2 regions of the Streptomyces sp. NPDC101151 genome follow, and region 1 is predicted to be linked to the other one. Evidence: predicted binding sites of a transcription regulator. Region 1 holds the regulator's gene; the other holds the start of a gene.
What was found. Region 1 encodes HspR, which represses chaperone genes until heat shock. Its sites were predicted from a motif close to TTGAGNNNNNNNNNCTCAA; they were not measured.
Positions count from the first base shown of each region.

Region 1 (7,049 bases):
GCCGGGCCACATGCGTGTACAGGTCGCGCATCCGCACGCCCCGGCCGCGCAGCGCCAGCGCCCGGTGCAGTCCCTCGGTCAGCTCGGCCTCGCGCCGGATGCCGCCCGGCTGCACGGTCAGCACCTCGGTGGTGCACGCCTCGGTGGCCTCGTCCATCGCGGCCTGGATGCGGGAGAGTCCGTCCAGCACGCGGATGGCCGTTCCCTCGCCCGGCACCGACAGCGCCTGCAGCTGCCGGCCCAGACCGGCGTACCACTCGAACGCGGCCACCGCCGAGCCCACCCGCCGCTGGCTCTCCCTGACCTCGTCGTAGACCCCGCGCAGCAGCCGGGTCATGACCTCCTGCGGGGAGGTCGGCACCAGCCAGTCCATGTCGTCGGGATCCGGGTGCAGCAGGGCCAGTTCCAGCAGACAGGGCACCGGCTCCGCGTCCGTGCGCGGCACCCGTCCCCGGCGTACGGCCCGGGAGTACACGCGGTCCCCGGCCCCGCACAGTCGGTCGGCACCGTGTGGATGCTCACCCGTTCCGTGCCCGGCCATCGCCCATTCCACCCCCGGTTTGCTGCCACTTCCGCAGCGCAACTATGCGCGGCCGGGACCGGGTCCGCAACACGGCTCCGTCTGCCGTGGGCGTCGAAAAGCGCGGTTCTGCGGTGGTATCGTCCGGCCTCCGCCCGTCGCATTGCAACAAGCTGATGGTGGTGGCGGGAACACCACCGGGGCATCGTTGATCCCGCTTCCCCCGGGTGCACCAGTACCCGGAAGCGGCCCCGGCCGGGCTCCCCCCGCGCGGCCGGGGCCGCGTGCATCGCGCCCACGGGGGTGGCGCGATGCCGGGAGGGTCGCTCGGGGCACGTGACGCGGCAGCCCGACGGAATCCGCCGGCGATCGCCGCGTTGCGTGCCCCCACCCAGGACACCGGGTCGAGGCGTCCGGCGGCCTGCCCGCCCCTACTTCAGGCCGTTGGCCGCGCAGGCCGTCTTGTACTTGGCGGTGCAGATCTGGCCGACCGTGTAGATCCCGTCGGCGATGACGGTGTCCTTGATCTTGCTCTTGGTCAGCGCGCTCACCTGGACCAGCTTGGACGGGATGTCCTTGTCGGTGGGGCTGTCCACCTTGTCCTGGGTGAGGGCGTCGAACTGGATGTCCTTGCCCTGCACCTTGGTGACGGCCATCTGGGCGGCGGCCTCGGCCTCGTCCGGGTAGGACTTGTAGACGCTCATGTACTGCTCGCCGGTCAGAACCCGCTGCACCGCGTCGAGTTCGGAGTCCTGGCCGGTGATCGGGGGCAGGCTGGTGACGCCGGCCGCTTTGAGGGCCTTGATGACACCGCCCGCCATGCCGTCGTTGGCGGCGTAGACCGCGGCGATGTTGTTCTTGCCGATCTTGCTGATCGCCTCGGTCATTTCGGCCTCGGCGTTCTCCGGCTTCCAGTCCTTGGTGTCGTAGCTCGCCGCGATCGTCACCTTGCCCTTCAGCTCGGAGAGCGCGCCCTGCTTGAACTGCTTGGCGTTCGGGTCGGTGAGCGAGCCGTTCACCATGACGACCTTGTCGGAGGTGTCGGCGCCCGTCCCCAGCGCCTCCAGCACCGAACGGCCCTGCACCTCGCCGACCAGCTCGTTGTCGAAGGAGATGTACGCGTCGATCGGGCCCTCGGCCAGCCGGTCGTAGGCGATGACCGGAATGCCCGCTTCCTTGGCTTTCTTCACCTCACCGGAGATGGCGTGCGCGTCGACCGCGTCGAGCATGATGATGTCGACCTTGTCGTCGATCATCTGCTGCATCTGGTCGGCCTGCCGGGCGGAGTCCGCATCGGCGTTGGCGTACGCGACCTTGCCCTTCTTGTGGGTCAGTTCGACGACCTTGTCCCTGATGATGGGGTAGTCGAACTTGTCGTAGCGGGTGTTCGCCTTCTCCGGCAGCAGCAGCCCGATGGTGACGTCGTCGCCCTTGGTCGGGCTCGCGCTCGCACCGTCGTCCGTCGCGTTCAGCACCCCGCAGCCGGCAAGCGAAAGGGTCATTGTGGACGCGGCCACGGATATGGCGATACGGCGCATTCGAGGGCTCACTTCAGGTGCGTTCCGGACGTGGGTGCTGCATTACGACCCAGGTGTCTGAAAAGCCAACGCGGACCACACACCCGTCGTCAAGCGGAACTACTTAACGAGTGCGCAACAGCACGCTCCGCTGCACCTGTGAAGAAGGAGCGGAATCATCTTCAAGCTCTCTTTACGGACCCTCCATCCAAGGGGAGTTCATGAGACGGCAAAGATCCGCACAACCAATATCGATCTTCGCGAGTCGTGATCACCGGTGGCCGTACAACGCCCCGTCGAAATCGACCAGAGGACCGAATGAACCCAGCCAGACGCACGGTCGCCACGGCCGTCGCACTCTTTGCCGCCGGCACCCTGCTGAGCGCGATCACCGCCCCCGCTTCCGCCGCCACGAGCTGTGCCTCACCGGTGTACACCCGGACGTTCTACGCGAACACCACGTTCTCCGGCACGCCGAAGAAGACCGACTGCGACAGTGCGATCGACCAGAACTGGAAGACCGGCGCTCCTGCCTCCGGCCTCCCGAAGGACAACTTCGGCGTCCGCTGGACCGTCACCCGCGACTTCGGCTCCGGCGGCCCCTTCGCCCTGCCGGTCGCCGTACAGGACGGAATCCGGGTCTACCTGGACGGCGTCCGCAAGGTCGACCTGTGGAAGAACGTCTCGTCCACGGTGAAGAAGACCGCCGACGTCACCGTCCCGTCCGGCAAGCACACCCTGCGCATCGACTACGTCAACTGGACCGGCACCGCCAACGTCTCCTTCACGTACCAGCCGCGCACCTCCGCCGATGTCGACAAGGTCAGGCCCCTCGTCCCGACGGGGACTTCGGTGTCGTACGACACCGCCGCCGGCAGGACCGAGGTCACGTGGGCGAAGAACAAGGAGATGGACCTCGCCGGCTACCGCGTCTACCGGCGGCTGCAGGGCACCGCCTTCGGCGGCAAGCCGCTCGCGACCACCACCTCCGGCGCCTACACCGACACCCCGCCCGCGACCGGGCAGACGTACTACTACGAGGTCCGCGCCCACGACAGGGCGGGCAACGAGTCGGCCGGCACCGCCGACCAGCCCGTGGCCACCCCCGACCGCACGGGTCCGGCGGCGCCCTCGGGGCTCACCGCGCACGGCGACCTGTACGGGATGGTGCTCACCTGGAACGCCCTACCGGACGCGGCCGGTTACGAGCTCTACGAGCGGGACGCGGCCACCGGCGCCTCCACCCTCGTCAAGAAGCTCACGGGTACGTCCTACACGCAGCCCATGGAGCAGACCGCGGCGAAGCACACCTACGTCGTACGGGCCCATGACGCGGCCGGGAACGCGGGGGCCTACTCGGCGCCGGTCACCTCCGACAGCGTCGACCGCACGGCACCGCCGGCGCCCGGCAATCTCCGGGCGGTGCCCTACCGGGGCGGGGTGACGCTGTACTGGGAGGCGCCCTACACCCCCACGGACGACGAGCTGACCAACGGCGCCCACTTCACGCTGTACCGCTCGAAGGGGACCACGCTCGCCGCGGACGCCGCCGAGGTCGCCTGCGAGTACCCCGATCACGGGATCGGCAGCCTCGACGACACCCATCTCACGTTCGAGTGCGAGGACCCCGCCTGGGAGCTCGACACCACGTACACCTACGGCGTCACCGTCACCGACGGCAACGGCAACGTCTCGGAGATGTCCCGGACAGCCACCGTGACCACCGCCGACCGCACCGCGCCACGCCCGCTGACCGGGCTCACCGCGACCCCGCGGGCCGACGGCATGGTGCTGCGCTGGGACCCTCCCGTCGACGACGACGTCGTCTCCTACCGCGCCCTGGCCGGGGTACGGCGGGCGGACGGGACGGTGAACTGGCTCGCGGGACCGATGTGCGTGGACCACGGTGACGACCCGCTCGCCCTGCTGTGCCCCGACGTCCCGGACGGCGAGACCTACGTCTACACCGTGATCGCCGAGGACAAGTGGGACAACGCCCTCTCTCCCAACGATCCGTCCACGGCGGCGGTGACCGCGACCGAGCTGGACATCGCCCCGGGTGAGCCCATCGGCGCCGACAAGGGGCCGTTGTTCCCCTCCGGCGGCTGGCTGGCGACCGAGGACATCACCCCGGCCGAGTGGGACTGCCGCGGCGCCGGCTGCGCCGGCGTCAAGGAGTTCCGGGTGAGCCGCTGGGACCCCGCGACCGGGACCTACCAGCTCCTCGCCACCGTGCCCGCGACGAAGCCGGAGACGGACTACTACTTCTCCTACCTCGACCGGACCCAGCCGCTCGGCTCGGTCTCGTACTACCGGGTCGTCGGTGTCCGCACCGACGGCACCGAGACGGCGGCCACGCACCCCTGGCGGATCCGGCCGGACCTGCTCTGAGCGGGGCCCGGCACGGCGAAGGGGCCGGGAGGACTGATCCTCCCGGCCCCTTCCGCCGCGCACACACGCGATTCAGTCCGACGGCTGCTGCCGCTTCGGCCGCCACACCACCAGCGCGCTGGTCTGCTGCACCTCCTGGTACGGGACCAGGTCACGGCGGTAGGAGGCGTGGACCGCGGCCTCGCGCTGCTGCATCGCGGCCGCCGCACCGTCCAGGGCCGCCTGCAGCTCCGCGACGCGGCTCTGGAGCGCGGCGACCTGGTTCTCCAGTTCGATGATGCGCTTGATGCCCGCCAGGTTGATGCCCTCGTCCTGCGACAGCGCCTGCACCTGGCGGAGCAGTTCGATGTCGCGGGCCGAGTAGCGACGGCCCCGCCCGGCGGTGCGGTCGGGAGAGACCAGGCCCAGGCGGTCGTACTGGCGCAGCGTCTGCGGGTGGAGTCCGGAGAGCTGGGCCGCCACCGAGATGACGTAGACCGGGGTCTCCTCGGTCAGTTCATACGGGTTACGCCGACGGCCTGGTGTGTCCATGGGGCTCTCAATCTCCCTTCGCGGCCTCGAACAGCTCCGCCCGCGGGTCCTCGCCCGCGGTTGCCTCGCGATACGCCTCCAGTGCGTCACGAGCCTTCCCCGACAGGTCCTTGGGGACACTCACCTCGACGGTGACCAGCAGATCGCCGCGAGTGCCGTCCTTGCGGACCGCGCCCTTGCCCCGGGCGCGCATGGTGCGGCCGTTGGGGATGCCGGGCGGAAGCTTCAGGGTGACGGCGGGGCCGCCGAGAGTCGGGACCCGGACCTCGCCGCCGAGGGCCGCCTCGGCGAACGTCACCGGGACGGTGACGGTGAGGTTGTCGCCCTTGCGCCCGAACACCGGGTGCTCGCCGACGTGCACGACCACATACAGGTCGCCCGCCGGTCCGCCCCGCTCGCCGGGCGCGCCCTTGCCGCGCAGCCGGATCCGCTGCCCGTCCGTGACCCCGGCCGGGATCCGGACCTGCATCGTGCGCGACGACTTGGCGCGGCCGCTGCCCTTGCACTCCAGGCAGGGGTGCTCGGCGATGAGGCCGCGGCCCTTGCAGTCGGGGCAGGGGTCGGTCAGCGAGAAGCCGCCGCCCGAGCCCCGGGCGACCTGCCCGGTGCCGACGCAGGTCGGGCACACGCGCGGGGTGCCGTTCTTGTCGCCGGTGCCGGAACAGGCCTTGCAGGGCGCCTGGGAGGACATCCTGAGGGGCACCGTGGCGCCCTCGATGGCCTCCGTGAAGCTCAGCGTGACCTCGGACTCGACGTCCTGGCCGCGCCGGGGCTGGGTGCGGGTGCCCGTGGTGCCACCGCGGTTGAACAGGCCCCCGAAGACGTCACCGATGCCGCCGCCGAAGCCGCCGCCGCTCTGCGCGTTGCCTCCGAAGAGGTCGCCCAGATCGAAGTTGAAGTTGCCGCCGCCCGCGCCCGGCCCCGGGCGGAAGCCGCCGTTGCCGAAGAGGGCGCGGGCCTCGTCGTACTCCTTGCGCTTCTTGGCGTCGCCGAGGATGTCGTTCGCCTCGGAGATCTCTTTGAAGCGCTCCTCGGCCTTGGCGTTGCCCTTGTTGGCGTCCGGATGGAACTCGCGGGCGAGCTTCCGGTACGCCTTCTTGATCTCGGCCTCGGTGGCGTCCTTGGGGACGCCGAGGACCTTGTAGTAGTCCTTCTCGATGAAGTCCTTGGTGCTCATCCCCGACGTCCCTCCTTCCACTCGGTGTTCACGTCAGCCCTCGTCCGGGCCACCGTTCTCCTTGTCGTCGGCCGCGGCCGCCTCGGTGCTCTCCTCGGCGCCCTCGGCCTTGACGGTCTGCGCGCCGGGCTGCGGCTCGGCGACGGCCACCCGCGCGGGGCGGATGGTGCGCTCGCCGATGCGATACCCGGGCTGCAGGATGGCCACGCACGTCGTCTCGGTGACGTCCGGCGCGTAGCTGTGCATCAGGGCCTCGTGGATCGTCGGGTCGAAGGGCTCGCCCTCCTTGCCGAACTGCTGCAGGCCCATCTTGGCCGCGACGGTCTCCAGCGACTCGGCCACCGACTTGAAGCCGCCGACCAGTTCGCTGTGTTCCCGCGCGCGGCCGATGTCGTCGAGCACGGGCAGGAGCTCGGTCAGGAGGTTCGCGATGGCGATCTCCCGGACCGCGACCCGGTCGCGCTCCACTCGGCGGCGGTAGTTCTGGTACTCGGCCTGGAGGCGCTGGAGGTCCAGCGTGCGCTCGTTCAGTGCCGTGCGCACCTGGTCCAGCTGGGCCACCAGGCCCGCTTCTGCTGCTACGTCCCCGGCCGGGGCCGCCCCCTCCTCGGGAGCGGCCTTCGACTCGGCGTCGTCGGGGGTCGCGCCGGAGGGGACGTCGGGCTTCTCCTCAAAGCCCGGGGTCTCCTCCGTCACGCGGCACCGTCCTTGCGCTCGTCGTCCACGATCTCGGCGTCGACCACGTCGTCGTCGGCGGCCTTGGCGTCACCGGCGGCGGCACCCTCGGAGCCGCCCGCGGCCTGCGCGCCCTGGGCGTCGGCGTACATGGCCTGGCCCAGCTTCTGGGAGACGGCCGCGACCTTCTCGGTGGCGGTGCGGATCTCGGCGGTGTCCTCGCCCTTGAGCGCGGCCT
Region 1 covers NZ_JBIWPP010000005.1:14,158-21,206, forward strand. Annotated here, with positions in the region: gene ACIRU3_RS10905 (LuxR C-terminal-related transcriptional regulator) at 1-541, opposite strand, end outside; gene ACIRU3_RS10910 (sugar ABC transporter substrate-binding protein) at 952-2,058, opposite strand; gene ACIRU3_RS10915 (PA14 domain-containing protein) at 2,356-4,428, shown strand; gene ACIRU3_RS10920 (heat shock protein transcriptional repressor HspR) at 4,501-4,959, opposite strand; gene dnaJ (molecular chaperone DnaJ) at 4,967-6,136, opposite strand; gene grpE (nucleotide exchange factor GrpE) at 6,170-6,832, opposite strand; gene dnaK (molecular chaperone DnaK) at 6,829-7,049, opposite strand, start outside.

Region 2 (7,049 bases), on a different contig from region 1:
GCTTCACACCGCCGATGGGCAGCACCCGGCCGGTCAACGAGACCTCGCCGGTCATCGCCACGTCCGTGCGGACCAGACGGCCGGAGAGCAGGGAGGCGAGGGCCGTGGTCATCGTGATGCCCGCGCTCGGACCGTCCTTCGGGACCGCGCCCGCCGGGAAGTGGATGTGCACACCCCGGTCCTTCAGGTCGGCCACCGGCAGCTCCAGTTCGGCGCCGTGGCTGCGCAGGAAGCTCAGCGCGATCTGCGCCGACTCCTTCATCACGTCGCCCAGCTGACCGGTCAGGCTCAGGCCCGCCGCGCCCGTCTCCGGGTCGGCCAGGGATGCCTCGACGAACAGGACGTCGCCGCCGGCTCCGGTGACCGCGAGGCCGGTCGCCACGCCCGGGACGGACGTACGGCGCTCGGCCGGGTCCTGAGCGGACTCGGGCACGTGGTGCGGACGCCCTATCAGACCGCGCAGATCCTCGTCCCGGACGGTGAGCGGCAGCTGCCGCTCGCCGAGTTCGTGCTGGGCCGTGACCTTGCGCAGCAGCCGCGCGATGGACCGCTCCAGGGTGCGCACGCCCGCCTCGCGGGTGTACTCGCCGGCGAGCTTGCGCAACGCGCCCTCGTCGATCGTGACCTCGTCCTTGTCCAGGCCGGCCCGCTCCAACTGGCGCGGGAGCAGATGGTCACGGGCGATGACGACCTTCTCGTCCTCGGTGTAGCCGTCCAGGCGGACGATCTCCATGCGGTCGGCGAGCGCCTCCGGGATGGCCTCCAGGACGTTGGCGGTGGCGAGGAAGACCACGTCGGACAGGTCGAGTTCGACCTCCAGGTAGTGGTCCCGGAAGGTGTGGTTCTGCGCCGGGTCCAGCACCTCCAGCAGGGCGGCGGCCGGGTCGCCGCGGAAGTCCGAACCCACCTTGTCGATCTCGTCCAGCAGGACCACCGGGTTCATGGACCCGGCCTCCTTGACGGCGCGGACGACACGGCCGGGCAGTGCGCCGACGTAGGTACGCCGGTGGCCGCGGATCTCCGCCTCGTCCCGGACGCCGCCGAGGGCGACGCGGACGAACTTGCGTCCCATGGCGTGCGCGACGGACTCGCCGAGACTGGTCTTGCCGACGCCGGGAGGGCCGACGAGCGCGAGCACGGCACCGCCGCGCCGCCCGCCGATCACGCCGAGGCCGCGCTCACCGCGCCGCTTGCGCACGGCGAGGTACTCGGTGATGCGCTCCTTGACGTCCTCCAGGCCCGCGTGCTCGGCGTCCAGGACCGCCTTGGCGCCCTGGATGTCGTACGCGTCCTCGGTCCGCTCGTTCCACGGCATCTCCAGAACCGTGTCAAGCCAGGTGCGGATCCACGAACCCTCGGGCGACTGGTCGGAGGACCGCTCCAGCTTGTCGACCTCCTTGAGGGCGGCCTCGCGGACCTTCTCCGGCAGGTCGGCGGCCTCGACACGGGCGCGGTAGTCGTCGGACTCCTCGCCGTCCTGCTCGCCGTTCAGCTCGCGCAGTTCCTTGCGGACGGCCTCCAGCTGACGCCTCAGCAGAAACTCGCGCTGCTGCTTGTCGACGCCTTCCTGGACGTCCTTGGCGATGGTCTCGGCCACATCCTGCTCGGCGAGGTGGTCGCGCAGCTGCTGCGTGGCGAGCTTGAGGCGGGCCACCGGGTCGGCGGTCTCGAGCAGTTCGACCTTCTGCTCGATGGTCAGGAAGGGTGAGTAACCGGAGTTGTCGGCGAGCGCGGAGACGTCGTCGATGGCCTGGACGCGGTCCACGACCTGCCAAGCGCCGCGCTTCTTCAGCCAGCTCGTGGCGAGCGCCTTGTACTCCTTGACGAGTTCGGCGATGTGGCCCGGCTGCGGATCGGGCACGGTCTCGTCGAGCCGTGCACCCTCGACCCACAGCGCAGCGCCCGGACCCGTCGTCCCGGCACCGATCCGGACCCGGCCACGCCCGCGGATCAGGGCCCCCGGGTCGCCGTCGGCCAGCCGGCCCACCTGCTCGACCGTGCCCAGCACACCGGTCTTGGCATACGTGCCGTCGATGCGCGGCACCAGCAGCACCCTGGGCTTCCCGGGCTCCGACCGGGCGGCGGCCTGCGCGGCCTCCACCGCGGCCCGCACCTCGGCGTCGCTCAGGTCCAGCGGAACCACCATCCCGGGCAGCACGACCTCGTCGTCGAGCGGCAGCACGGGCAACACGAGCGTGAACGCCGTGGACTCAGCAGCCATGATCTCCCCTTAGGCAGTCAACTTGAGCTATGCCGACTCAATGCACGTGAGCCCATGATTGTTCCCCAGCCCTGTTCGCTCTCAGCGATCACCCGTAGCGGGCCGTACAGGCCCGCGTCTCGCTCCATCCCGACCGCGGGCATCAAGGAGCCGACGGCTCCGCGGGAACGGTCGGCCTGTTGACGCGCTCGGGAGCAAGGGCCATCACCCGGCGGACCGCAGGAGGTACTTCTCGTGGTCGCGGGCCGACGTCCCCCTGGTGAGGGTGCCGGACAGCACGCCGGCCGGCGATGTCCTCGTCTCCCGCCCCGGCCTGGCACCCGGGATCCCGCACCTGACGTGCACGCCGTACCGGGTGACCCCTTTGGCGTCCTGCACCCGATGCAGTTTCACATCGGAGTTGACGGGGGTGAGGGTCTCGGTGTCGTAGACATCGGTTTTCTCGCCCGAACGGGGAAGGGAAGTGCCAAGCAGTTTTCGCAGGTCTCCAGCGTGCTGTCGGCCGATTCCTTCGTGTCGCCGGAGCTGCACGCCGCCGACCCGAGCAGCGGCACCGTCAGCAGGTGAACAGCAACAGCCCTTCGCGCGCTCACCATTCGAAGCAGTCGTCGATGCGCGAGACGGCCGTCAGGTCACCCGTCGCATTGCGCATGCCGGTCGAACATTCCTGCCTACGCAGGTCACACGACCGCAACCAACGCCCCCACTCGGGCGCCGGGTCTTCACAGCCTCGGTCTGGCGGGCGGTCCGGTCACACGGAAACCGGCGATCGCTGCCGGCGTCGCACCAACGGCCAGCTCGCGATGCCGAGTGTGAGGGCGATCAGGTGGCCCCAGTTGGTCATCGGGTCCCGGAAGGCGATCAGGTCGTTCACGAGCTTGCCCGCGACCAGGGTGAGCAGGGGCCAGCGAACCCAGGGCCGGAGCAGGCCGGCAAGGGATCCGATGCTGGCGGCGACGCCGAAGCTGATGCCGTAGTCGAGGCGGTGCAGTGAAGTGTCCGGGAGGTGGCCGAACAGGACCGCGAGGCCCACGGGGACCTCCGTCGCGAGGGTGGCCAGAACGTGGCCCGTCAGGAACACGCAGGCCGCCCGGGCGCCGCCTATCCGCCGCTCCAGCCCGGTGAGCACCAGCACGAACGCGGCCGCGTACGGCGACACGATCCCGCCCGCGATCCACAGCGCGCTCGTCAGCAGCACCAGCACCGGCGTGCGCACCAGGTGGGCGACGTCCGTGCTGGAGCCCTGGTACAGCGCGTGCATCACCGCGGGATCGGTCCGGGCCGCCACGAGCGAGGTGACGGCGAGGACGACCGCGTAGGCGAAGGTGAACGGGGTGCCGGTGGGGGTGGGCAGGAAGTGCCACGGGCGGAAGGAGGGGCGAGCCGCGGCCGGAGCCCGTGAGGGGGCGAGAGCCTTCGAGCGGGCCGGAGCCTTCGAGGGGGCCGGAGCGGCGGTCGGGGCCGGGGCGGCCATCGGGGCGGGCAGCTCGCGCTGGCGCGGGACCCCGTCGAGCAGTCCGGCGACGTCCGGCAGGGGGTCGACGGGAAGAGGCGTGCCCAGGGGCGGGGACGCGGCCGTCGCGGGGCCGGTCACGGTCCGTTCCACGGTGAGGCACTCCTTCCGACGCGCCCCACCCTTGGTGTTCATGAAGCCGCTGTCTATGACCGACGCCACGCGAGAGCGGATTCACAGCAACCTCAGAGGCATCGGATGCGTCCGCCTCCGGCCGGGGTCGGGACCGCAGCGGTGTCGCCTCCGCCGCGTGCGCGACTCGGACCCGACGAAGGCCTGGGCGCGGCGGGACGGGACTTGGCTTCCGGGGCAGCCCGTCCACAGGGTGTGGAAGCCGGGCGCGGGAGTCACCTCCTCGGCGGCACCCGCCCAGGACTCGTCGAGCCCGTCGCGACATCTTCGCGCCCCGACGTCCCGGCACCCCGGCGTCCCCGCGCCGCAACACCCCGACATTCCCGGCACCCCAGCGCCCCGACAAACCCGCGTCCCCTCACCCGGACGCCCACATGTCCGCACGCCCCCACGCCCCCGAACAGGTAAACCACACCCAGCCCCCACCCCGCCCCTGCGCACCCGCGCAACCGCCCCCGGACAGCACCCGCACCGAAGGCGGGCTGCAGCGGGCGGCCCGCCCGTCCTCGCCACCCGCCGGTTTCCGGTCAATTCCCATGACCGCAACGCCTCGTTCCAGCAGGATGGGCGTATGACTGCCGGCTACGACTCCGACTCCCCCGTGGTCCTGGACCGTCGCGAAGGCCCCTACGGCGAGGTGGTGCTGCGCAGACACGGCGCGCTGCTGCAGATCATCGCCAATGGCTGCTTCCTGATGGACACCTCCGACGGCCGCTCGGAGCGACTGCTGGTGGATGCCGCCCACGACGCCCTGGACGGGCGCCCGGCGCCGGACGTGCTGATCGGCGGGCTGGGGGTGGGCTTCTCGCTCGCACACGCCGCGGCGGATCGCAGATGGGGGCGGATCACGGTGGTCGAGCGGGAATCCGCCGTCATCGACTGGCACCGGGACGGACCGCTGTCCGCGCTCTCCGCCGGCGCGCTCGCGGACCCGCGCACCGAGATCGTCGAAGCTGATCTTGTTACTTACGTCAATGAGACATCGGACACGTTCGACGCCCTGTGTCTCGACATCGACAACGGCCCCGGCTGGACCGTCACCGAGGACAACGACGGCCTCTACGCACCGGCCGGACTCGCCGCCTGCGCAAGGTTGTTGAGACCGGGCGGGGTGCTGGCGGTATGGTCGGCCGAGCCCTCTCCGGAATTTGAAGGAACCATGCGGAATGCCGGGTTCCGTCAGGTGCGTACCGAAGAGGTCCCCGTTGCCCGGGGCGTTCCGGACGCTGTACACCTTGCCGTCCGCCCTGGATAGCGACAGCGCGGTGTGTCCCCGTAATGTGCTGCCCTGACGCGGATCATTCAAGCGTCAATCGCAGTCATGGGATCACCCCACTGGTTCCGGAAAGCAACAGGGGCGGGCGATGGAGCAGACACACACCTCCCAGAGCGGCGCGGCCACGAACACCCAAGGCACACAGCGCCGGGTGCTGGTCGTCGAGGACGACCCCACGATCGTCGACGCCATCGCGGCCCGGCTGCGTGCGGAGGGATTTCTCGTACAGACCGCGTCCGACGGTCCTGCCGCCGTCGACACGGCCGAGGCCTGGCAGCCCGACCTGCTGATCCTCGACATCATGCTGCCCGGCTTCGACGGCCTGGAGGTCTGCCGTCGTGTGCAGGCCCAGCGCCCGGTGCCGGTGCTGATGCTCACCGCGCGGGACGACGAGACCGACATGCTGGTCGGGCTCGGGGTCGGCGCCGACGACTACATGACCAAGCCGTTCTCCATGCGGGAGCTGGCCGCGCGGGTGCACGTCCTGCTGCGCCGCGTGGAGCGGGCGGCCGTGGCTGCCTCCACGCCCCGCTCGGGCATCCTGCGCCTCGGCGAGCTGGAGATCGACCACGCCCAGCGCCGGGTGCGGGTGAAGTCCGAGGACGTCCACCTCACGCCGACCGAGTTCGACCTGCTCGTGTGCCTGGCGAACACGCCGCGCGCGGTGCTCTCCCGGGAGCAGCTGCTGGCCGAGGTGTGGGACTGGGCGGACGCCTCCGGCACCCGGACCGTCGACAGCCACATCAAGGCGCTGCGCCGGAAGATCGGCGCCGAGCGGATCCGCACGGTGCACGGCGTCGGGTACGCGCTGGAGACACCGACGCCATGAGCGACGGGCGGGAGGCCGCGCGGAGGAGCCCCGGGGAGGACCCCTGGGGTGGCGTACGCCCGTTCTCGATCAAGACCAAGCTGGGGGCGCTGGTCGTCATCTCGGTACTGATCACCACCGGTCTGTCGATGATCGCGGTGCACACCAAGACGGAGCTGCGCTTCATCACGGTCTTCTCGATGATCGCCACACTGCTGATAACGCAGTTCGTGGCCCATTCGCTCACCGCGCCGCTGGACGAGATGAACGCGGTGGCCCGCTCCATAGCGCAGGGCGACTACACGCGCCGGGTGCGCGAGAACCGCCGCGACGAGCTGGGCGACCTGGCCCAGACGATCAACGTCATGGCCGACGAGCTGGAGGCGCAGGACCGCCAGCGCAAGGAGCTGGTGGCGAACGTCTCGCACGAGCTGCGCACCCCGATCGCGGGCCTGCGCGCGGTGCTGGAGAACATCGTCGACGGGGTCACCGAGGCCGACCCGGAGACCATGCGCACGGCCCTCAAGCAGACCGAACGCCTCGGCCGCCTCGTGGAGACCCTGCTGGATCTCTCCCGGCTGGACAACGGCGTCGTGCCGCTGAAGCTGCGCCGCTTCGAGGTGTGGCCGTACCTCTCGGGCGTGCTGAAGGAGGCCAACATGGTCGCCTCCGCGCGCGCGGGCATCGCCTCCGGCTCAGGAAGCCACACGCGTACGGACGTACACCTGCACCTCGATGTCTCCCCGCCGGAGCTGACCGCGCACGCGGACCCCGAACGCATCCATCAGGTCGTCGCCAACCTGATCGACAACGCGGTCAAGCACAGCCCGCCGCACGGCCGGGTGACCGTGAAGGCGCGGCGCGGGCCGCAGGCGGACTCGCTGGAGCTGGAGGTCCTGGACGAGGGGCCCGGCATTCCCAGGTCGGAGTGGCACCGGGTGTTCGAGCGGTTCAACCGCGGTGCGGTGACCCGGCCGCACGGTCCGGGCAGTGACGGCGGCACCGGCCTCGGCCTCGCGATCGCCCGATGGGCGGTGGATCTGCACGGCGGCCGGATCGGAGTGGCCGAATCCGACCGTGGATGCAGGATCATCGTCAC
Region 2 covers NZ_JBIWPP010000034.1:24,696-31,744, reverse strand. Annotated here, with positions in the region: gene lon (endopeptidase La) at 1-2,221, opposite strand, end outside; gene ACIRU3_RS37955 (hypothetical protein) at 2,426-2,599, opposite strand; gene ACIRU3_RS37950 (rhomboid-like protein) at 2,973-3,827, opposite strand; gene ACIRU3_RS37945 (spermidine synthase) at 4,438-5,121, shown strand; gene ACIRU3_RS37940 (response regulator transcription factor) at 5,231-5,971, shown strand; gene ACIRU3_RS37935 (ATP-binding protein) at 5,968-7,049, shown strand, end outside.
Region 2: the regulator HspR is predicted to act here: its motif matches at 2,244-2,262, upstream of lon (endopeptidase La).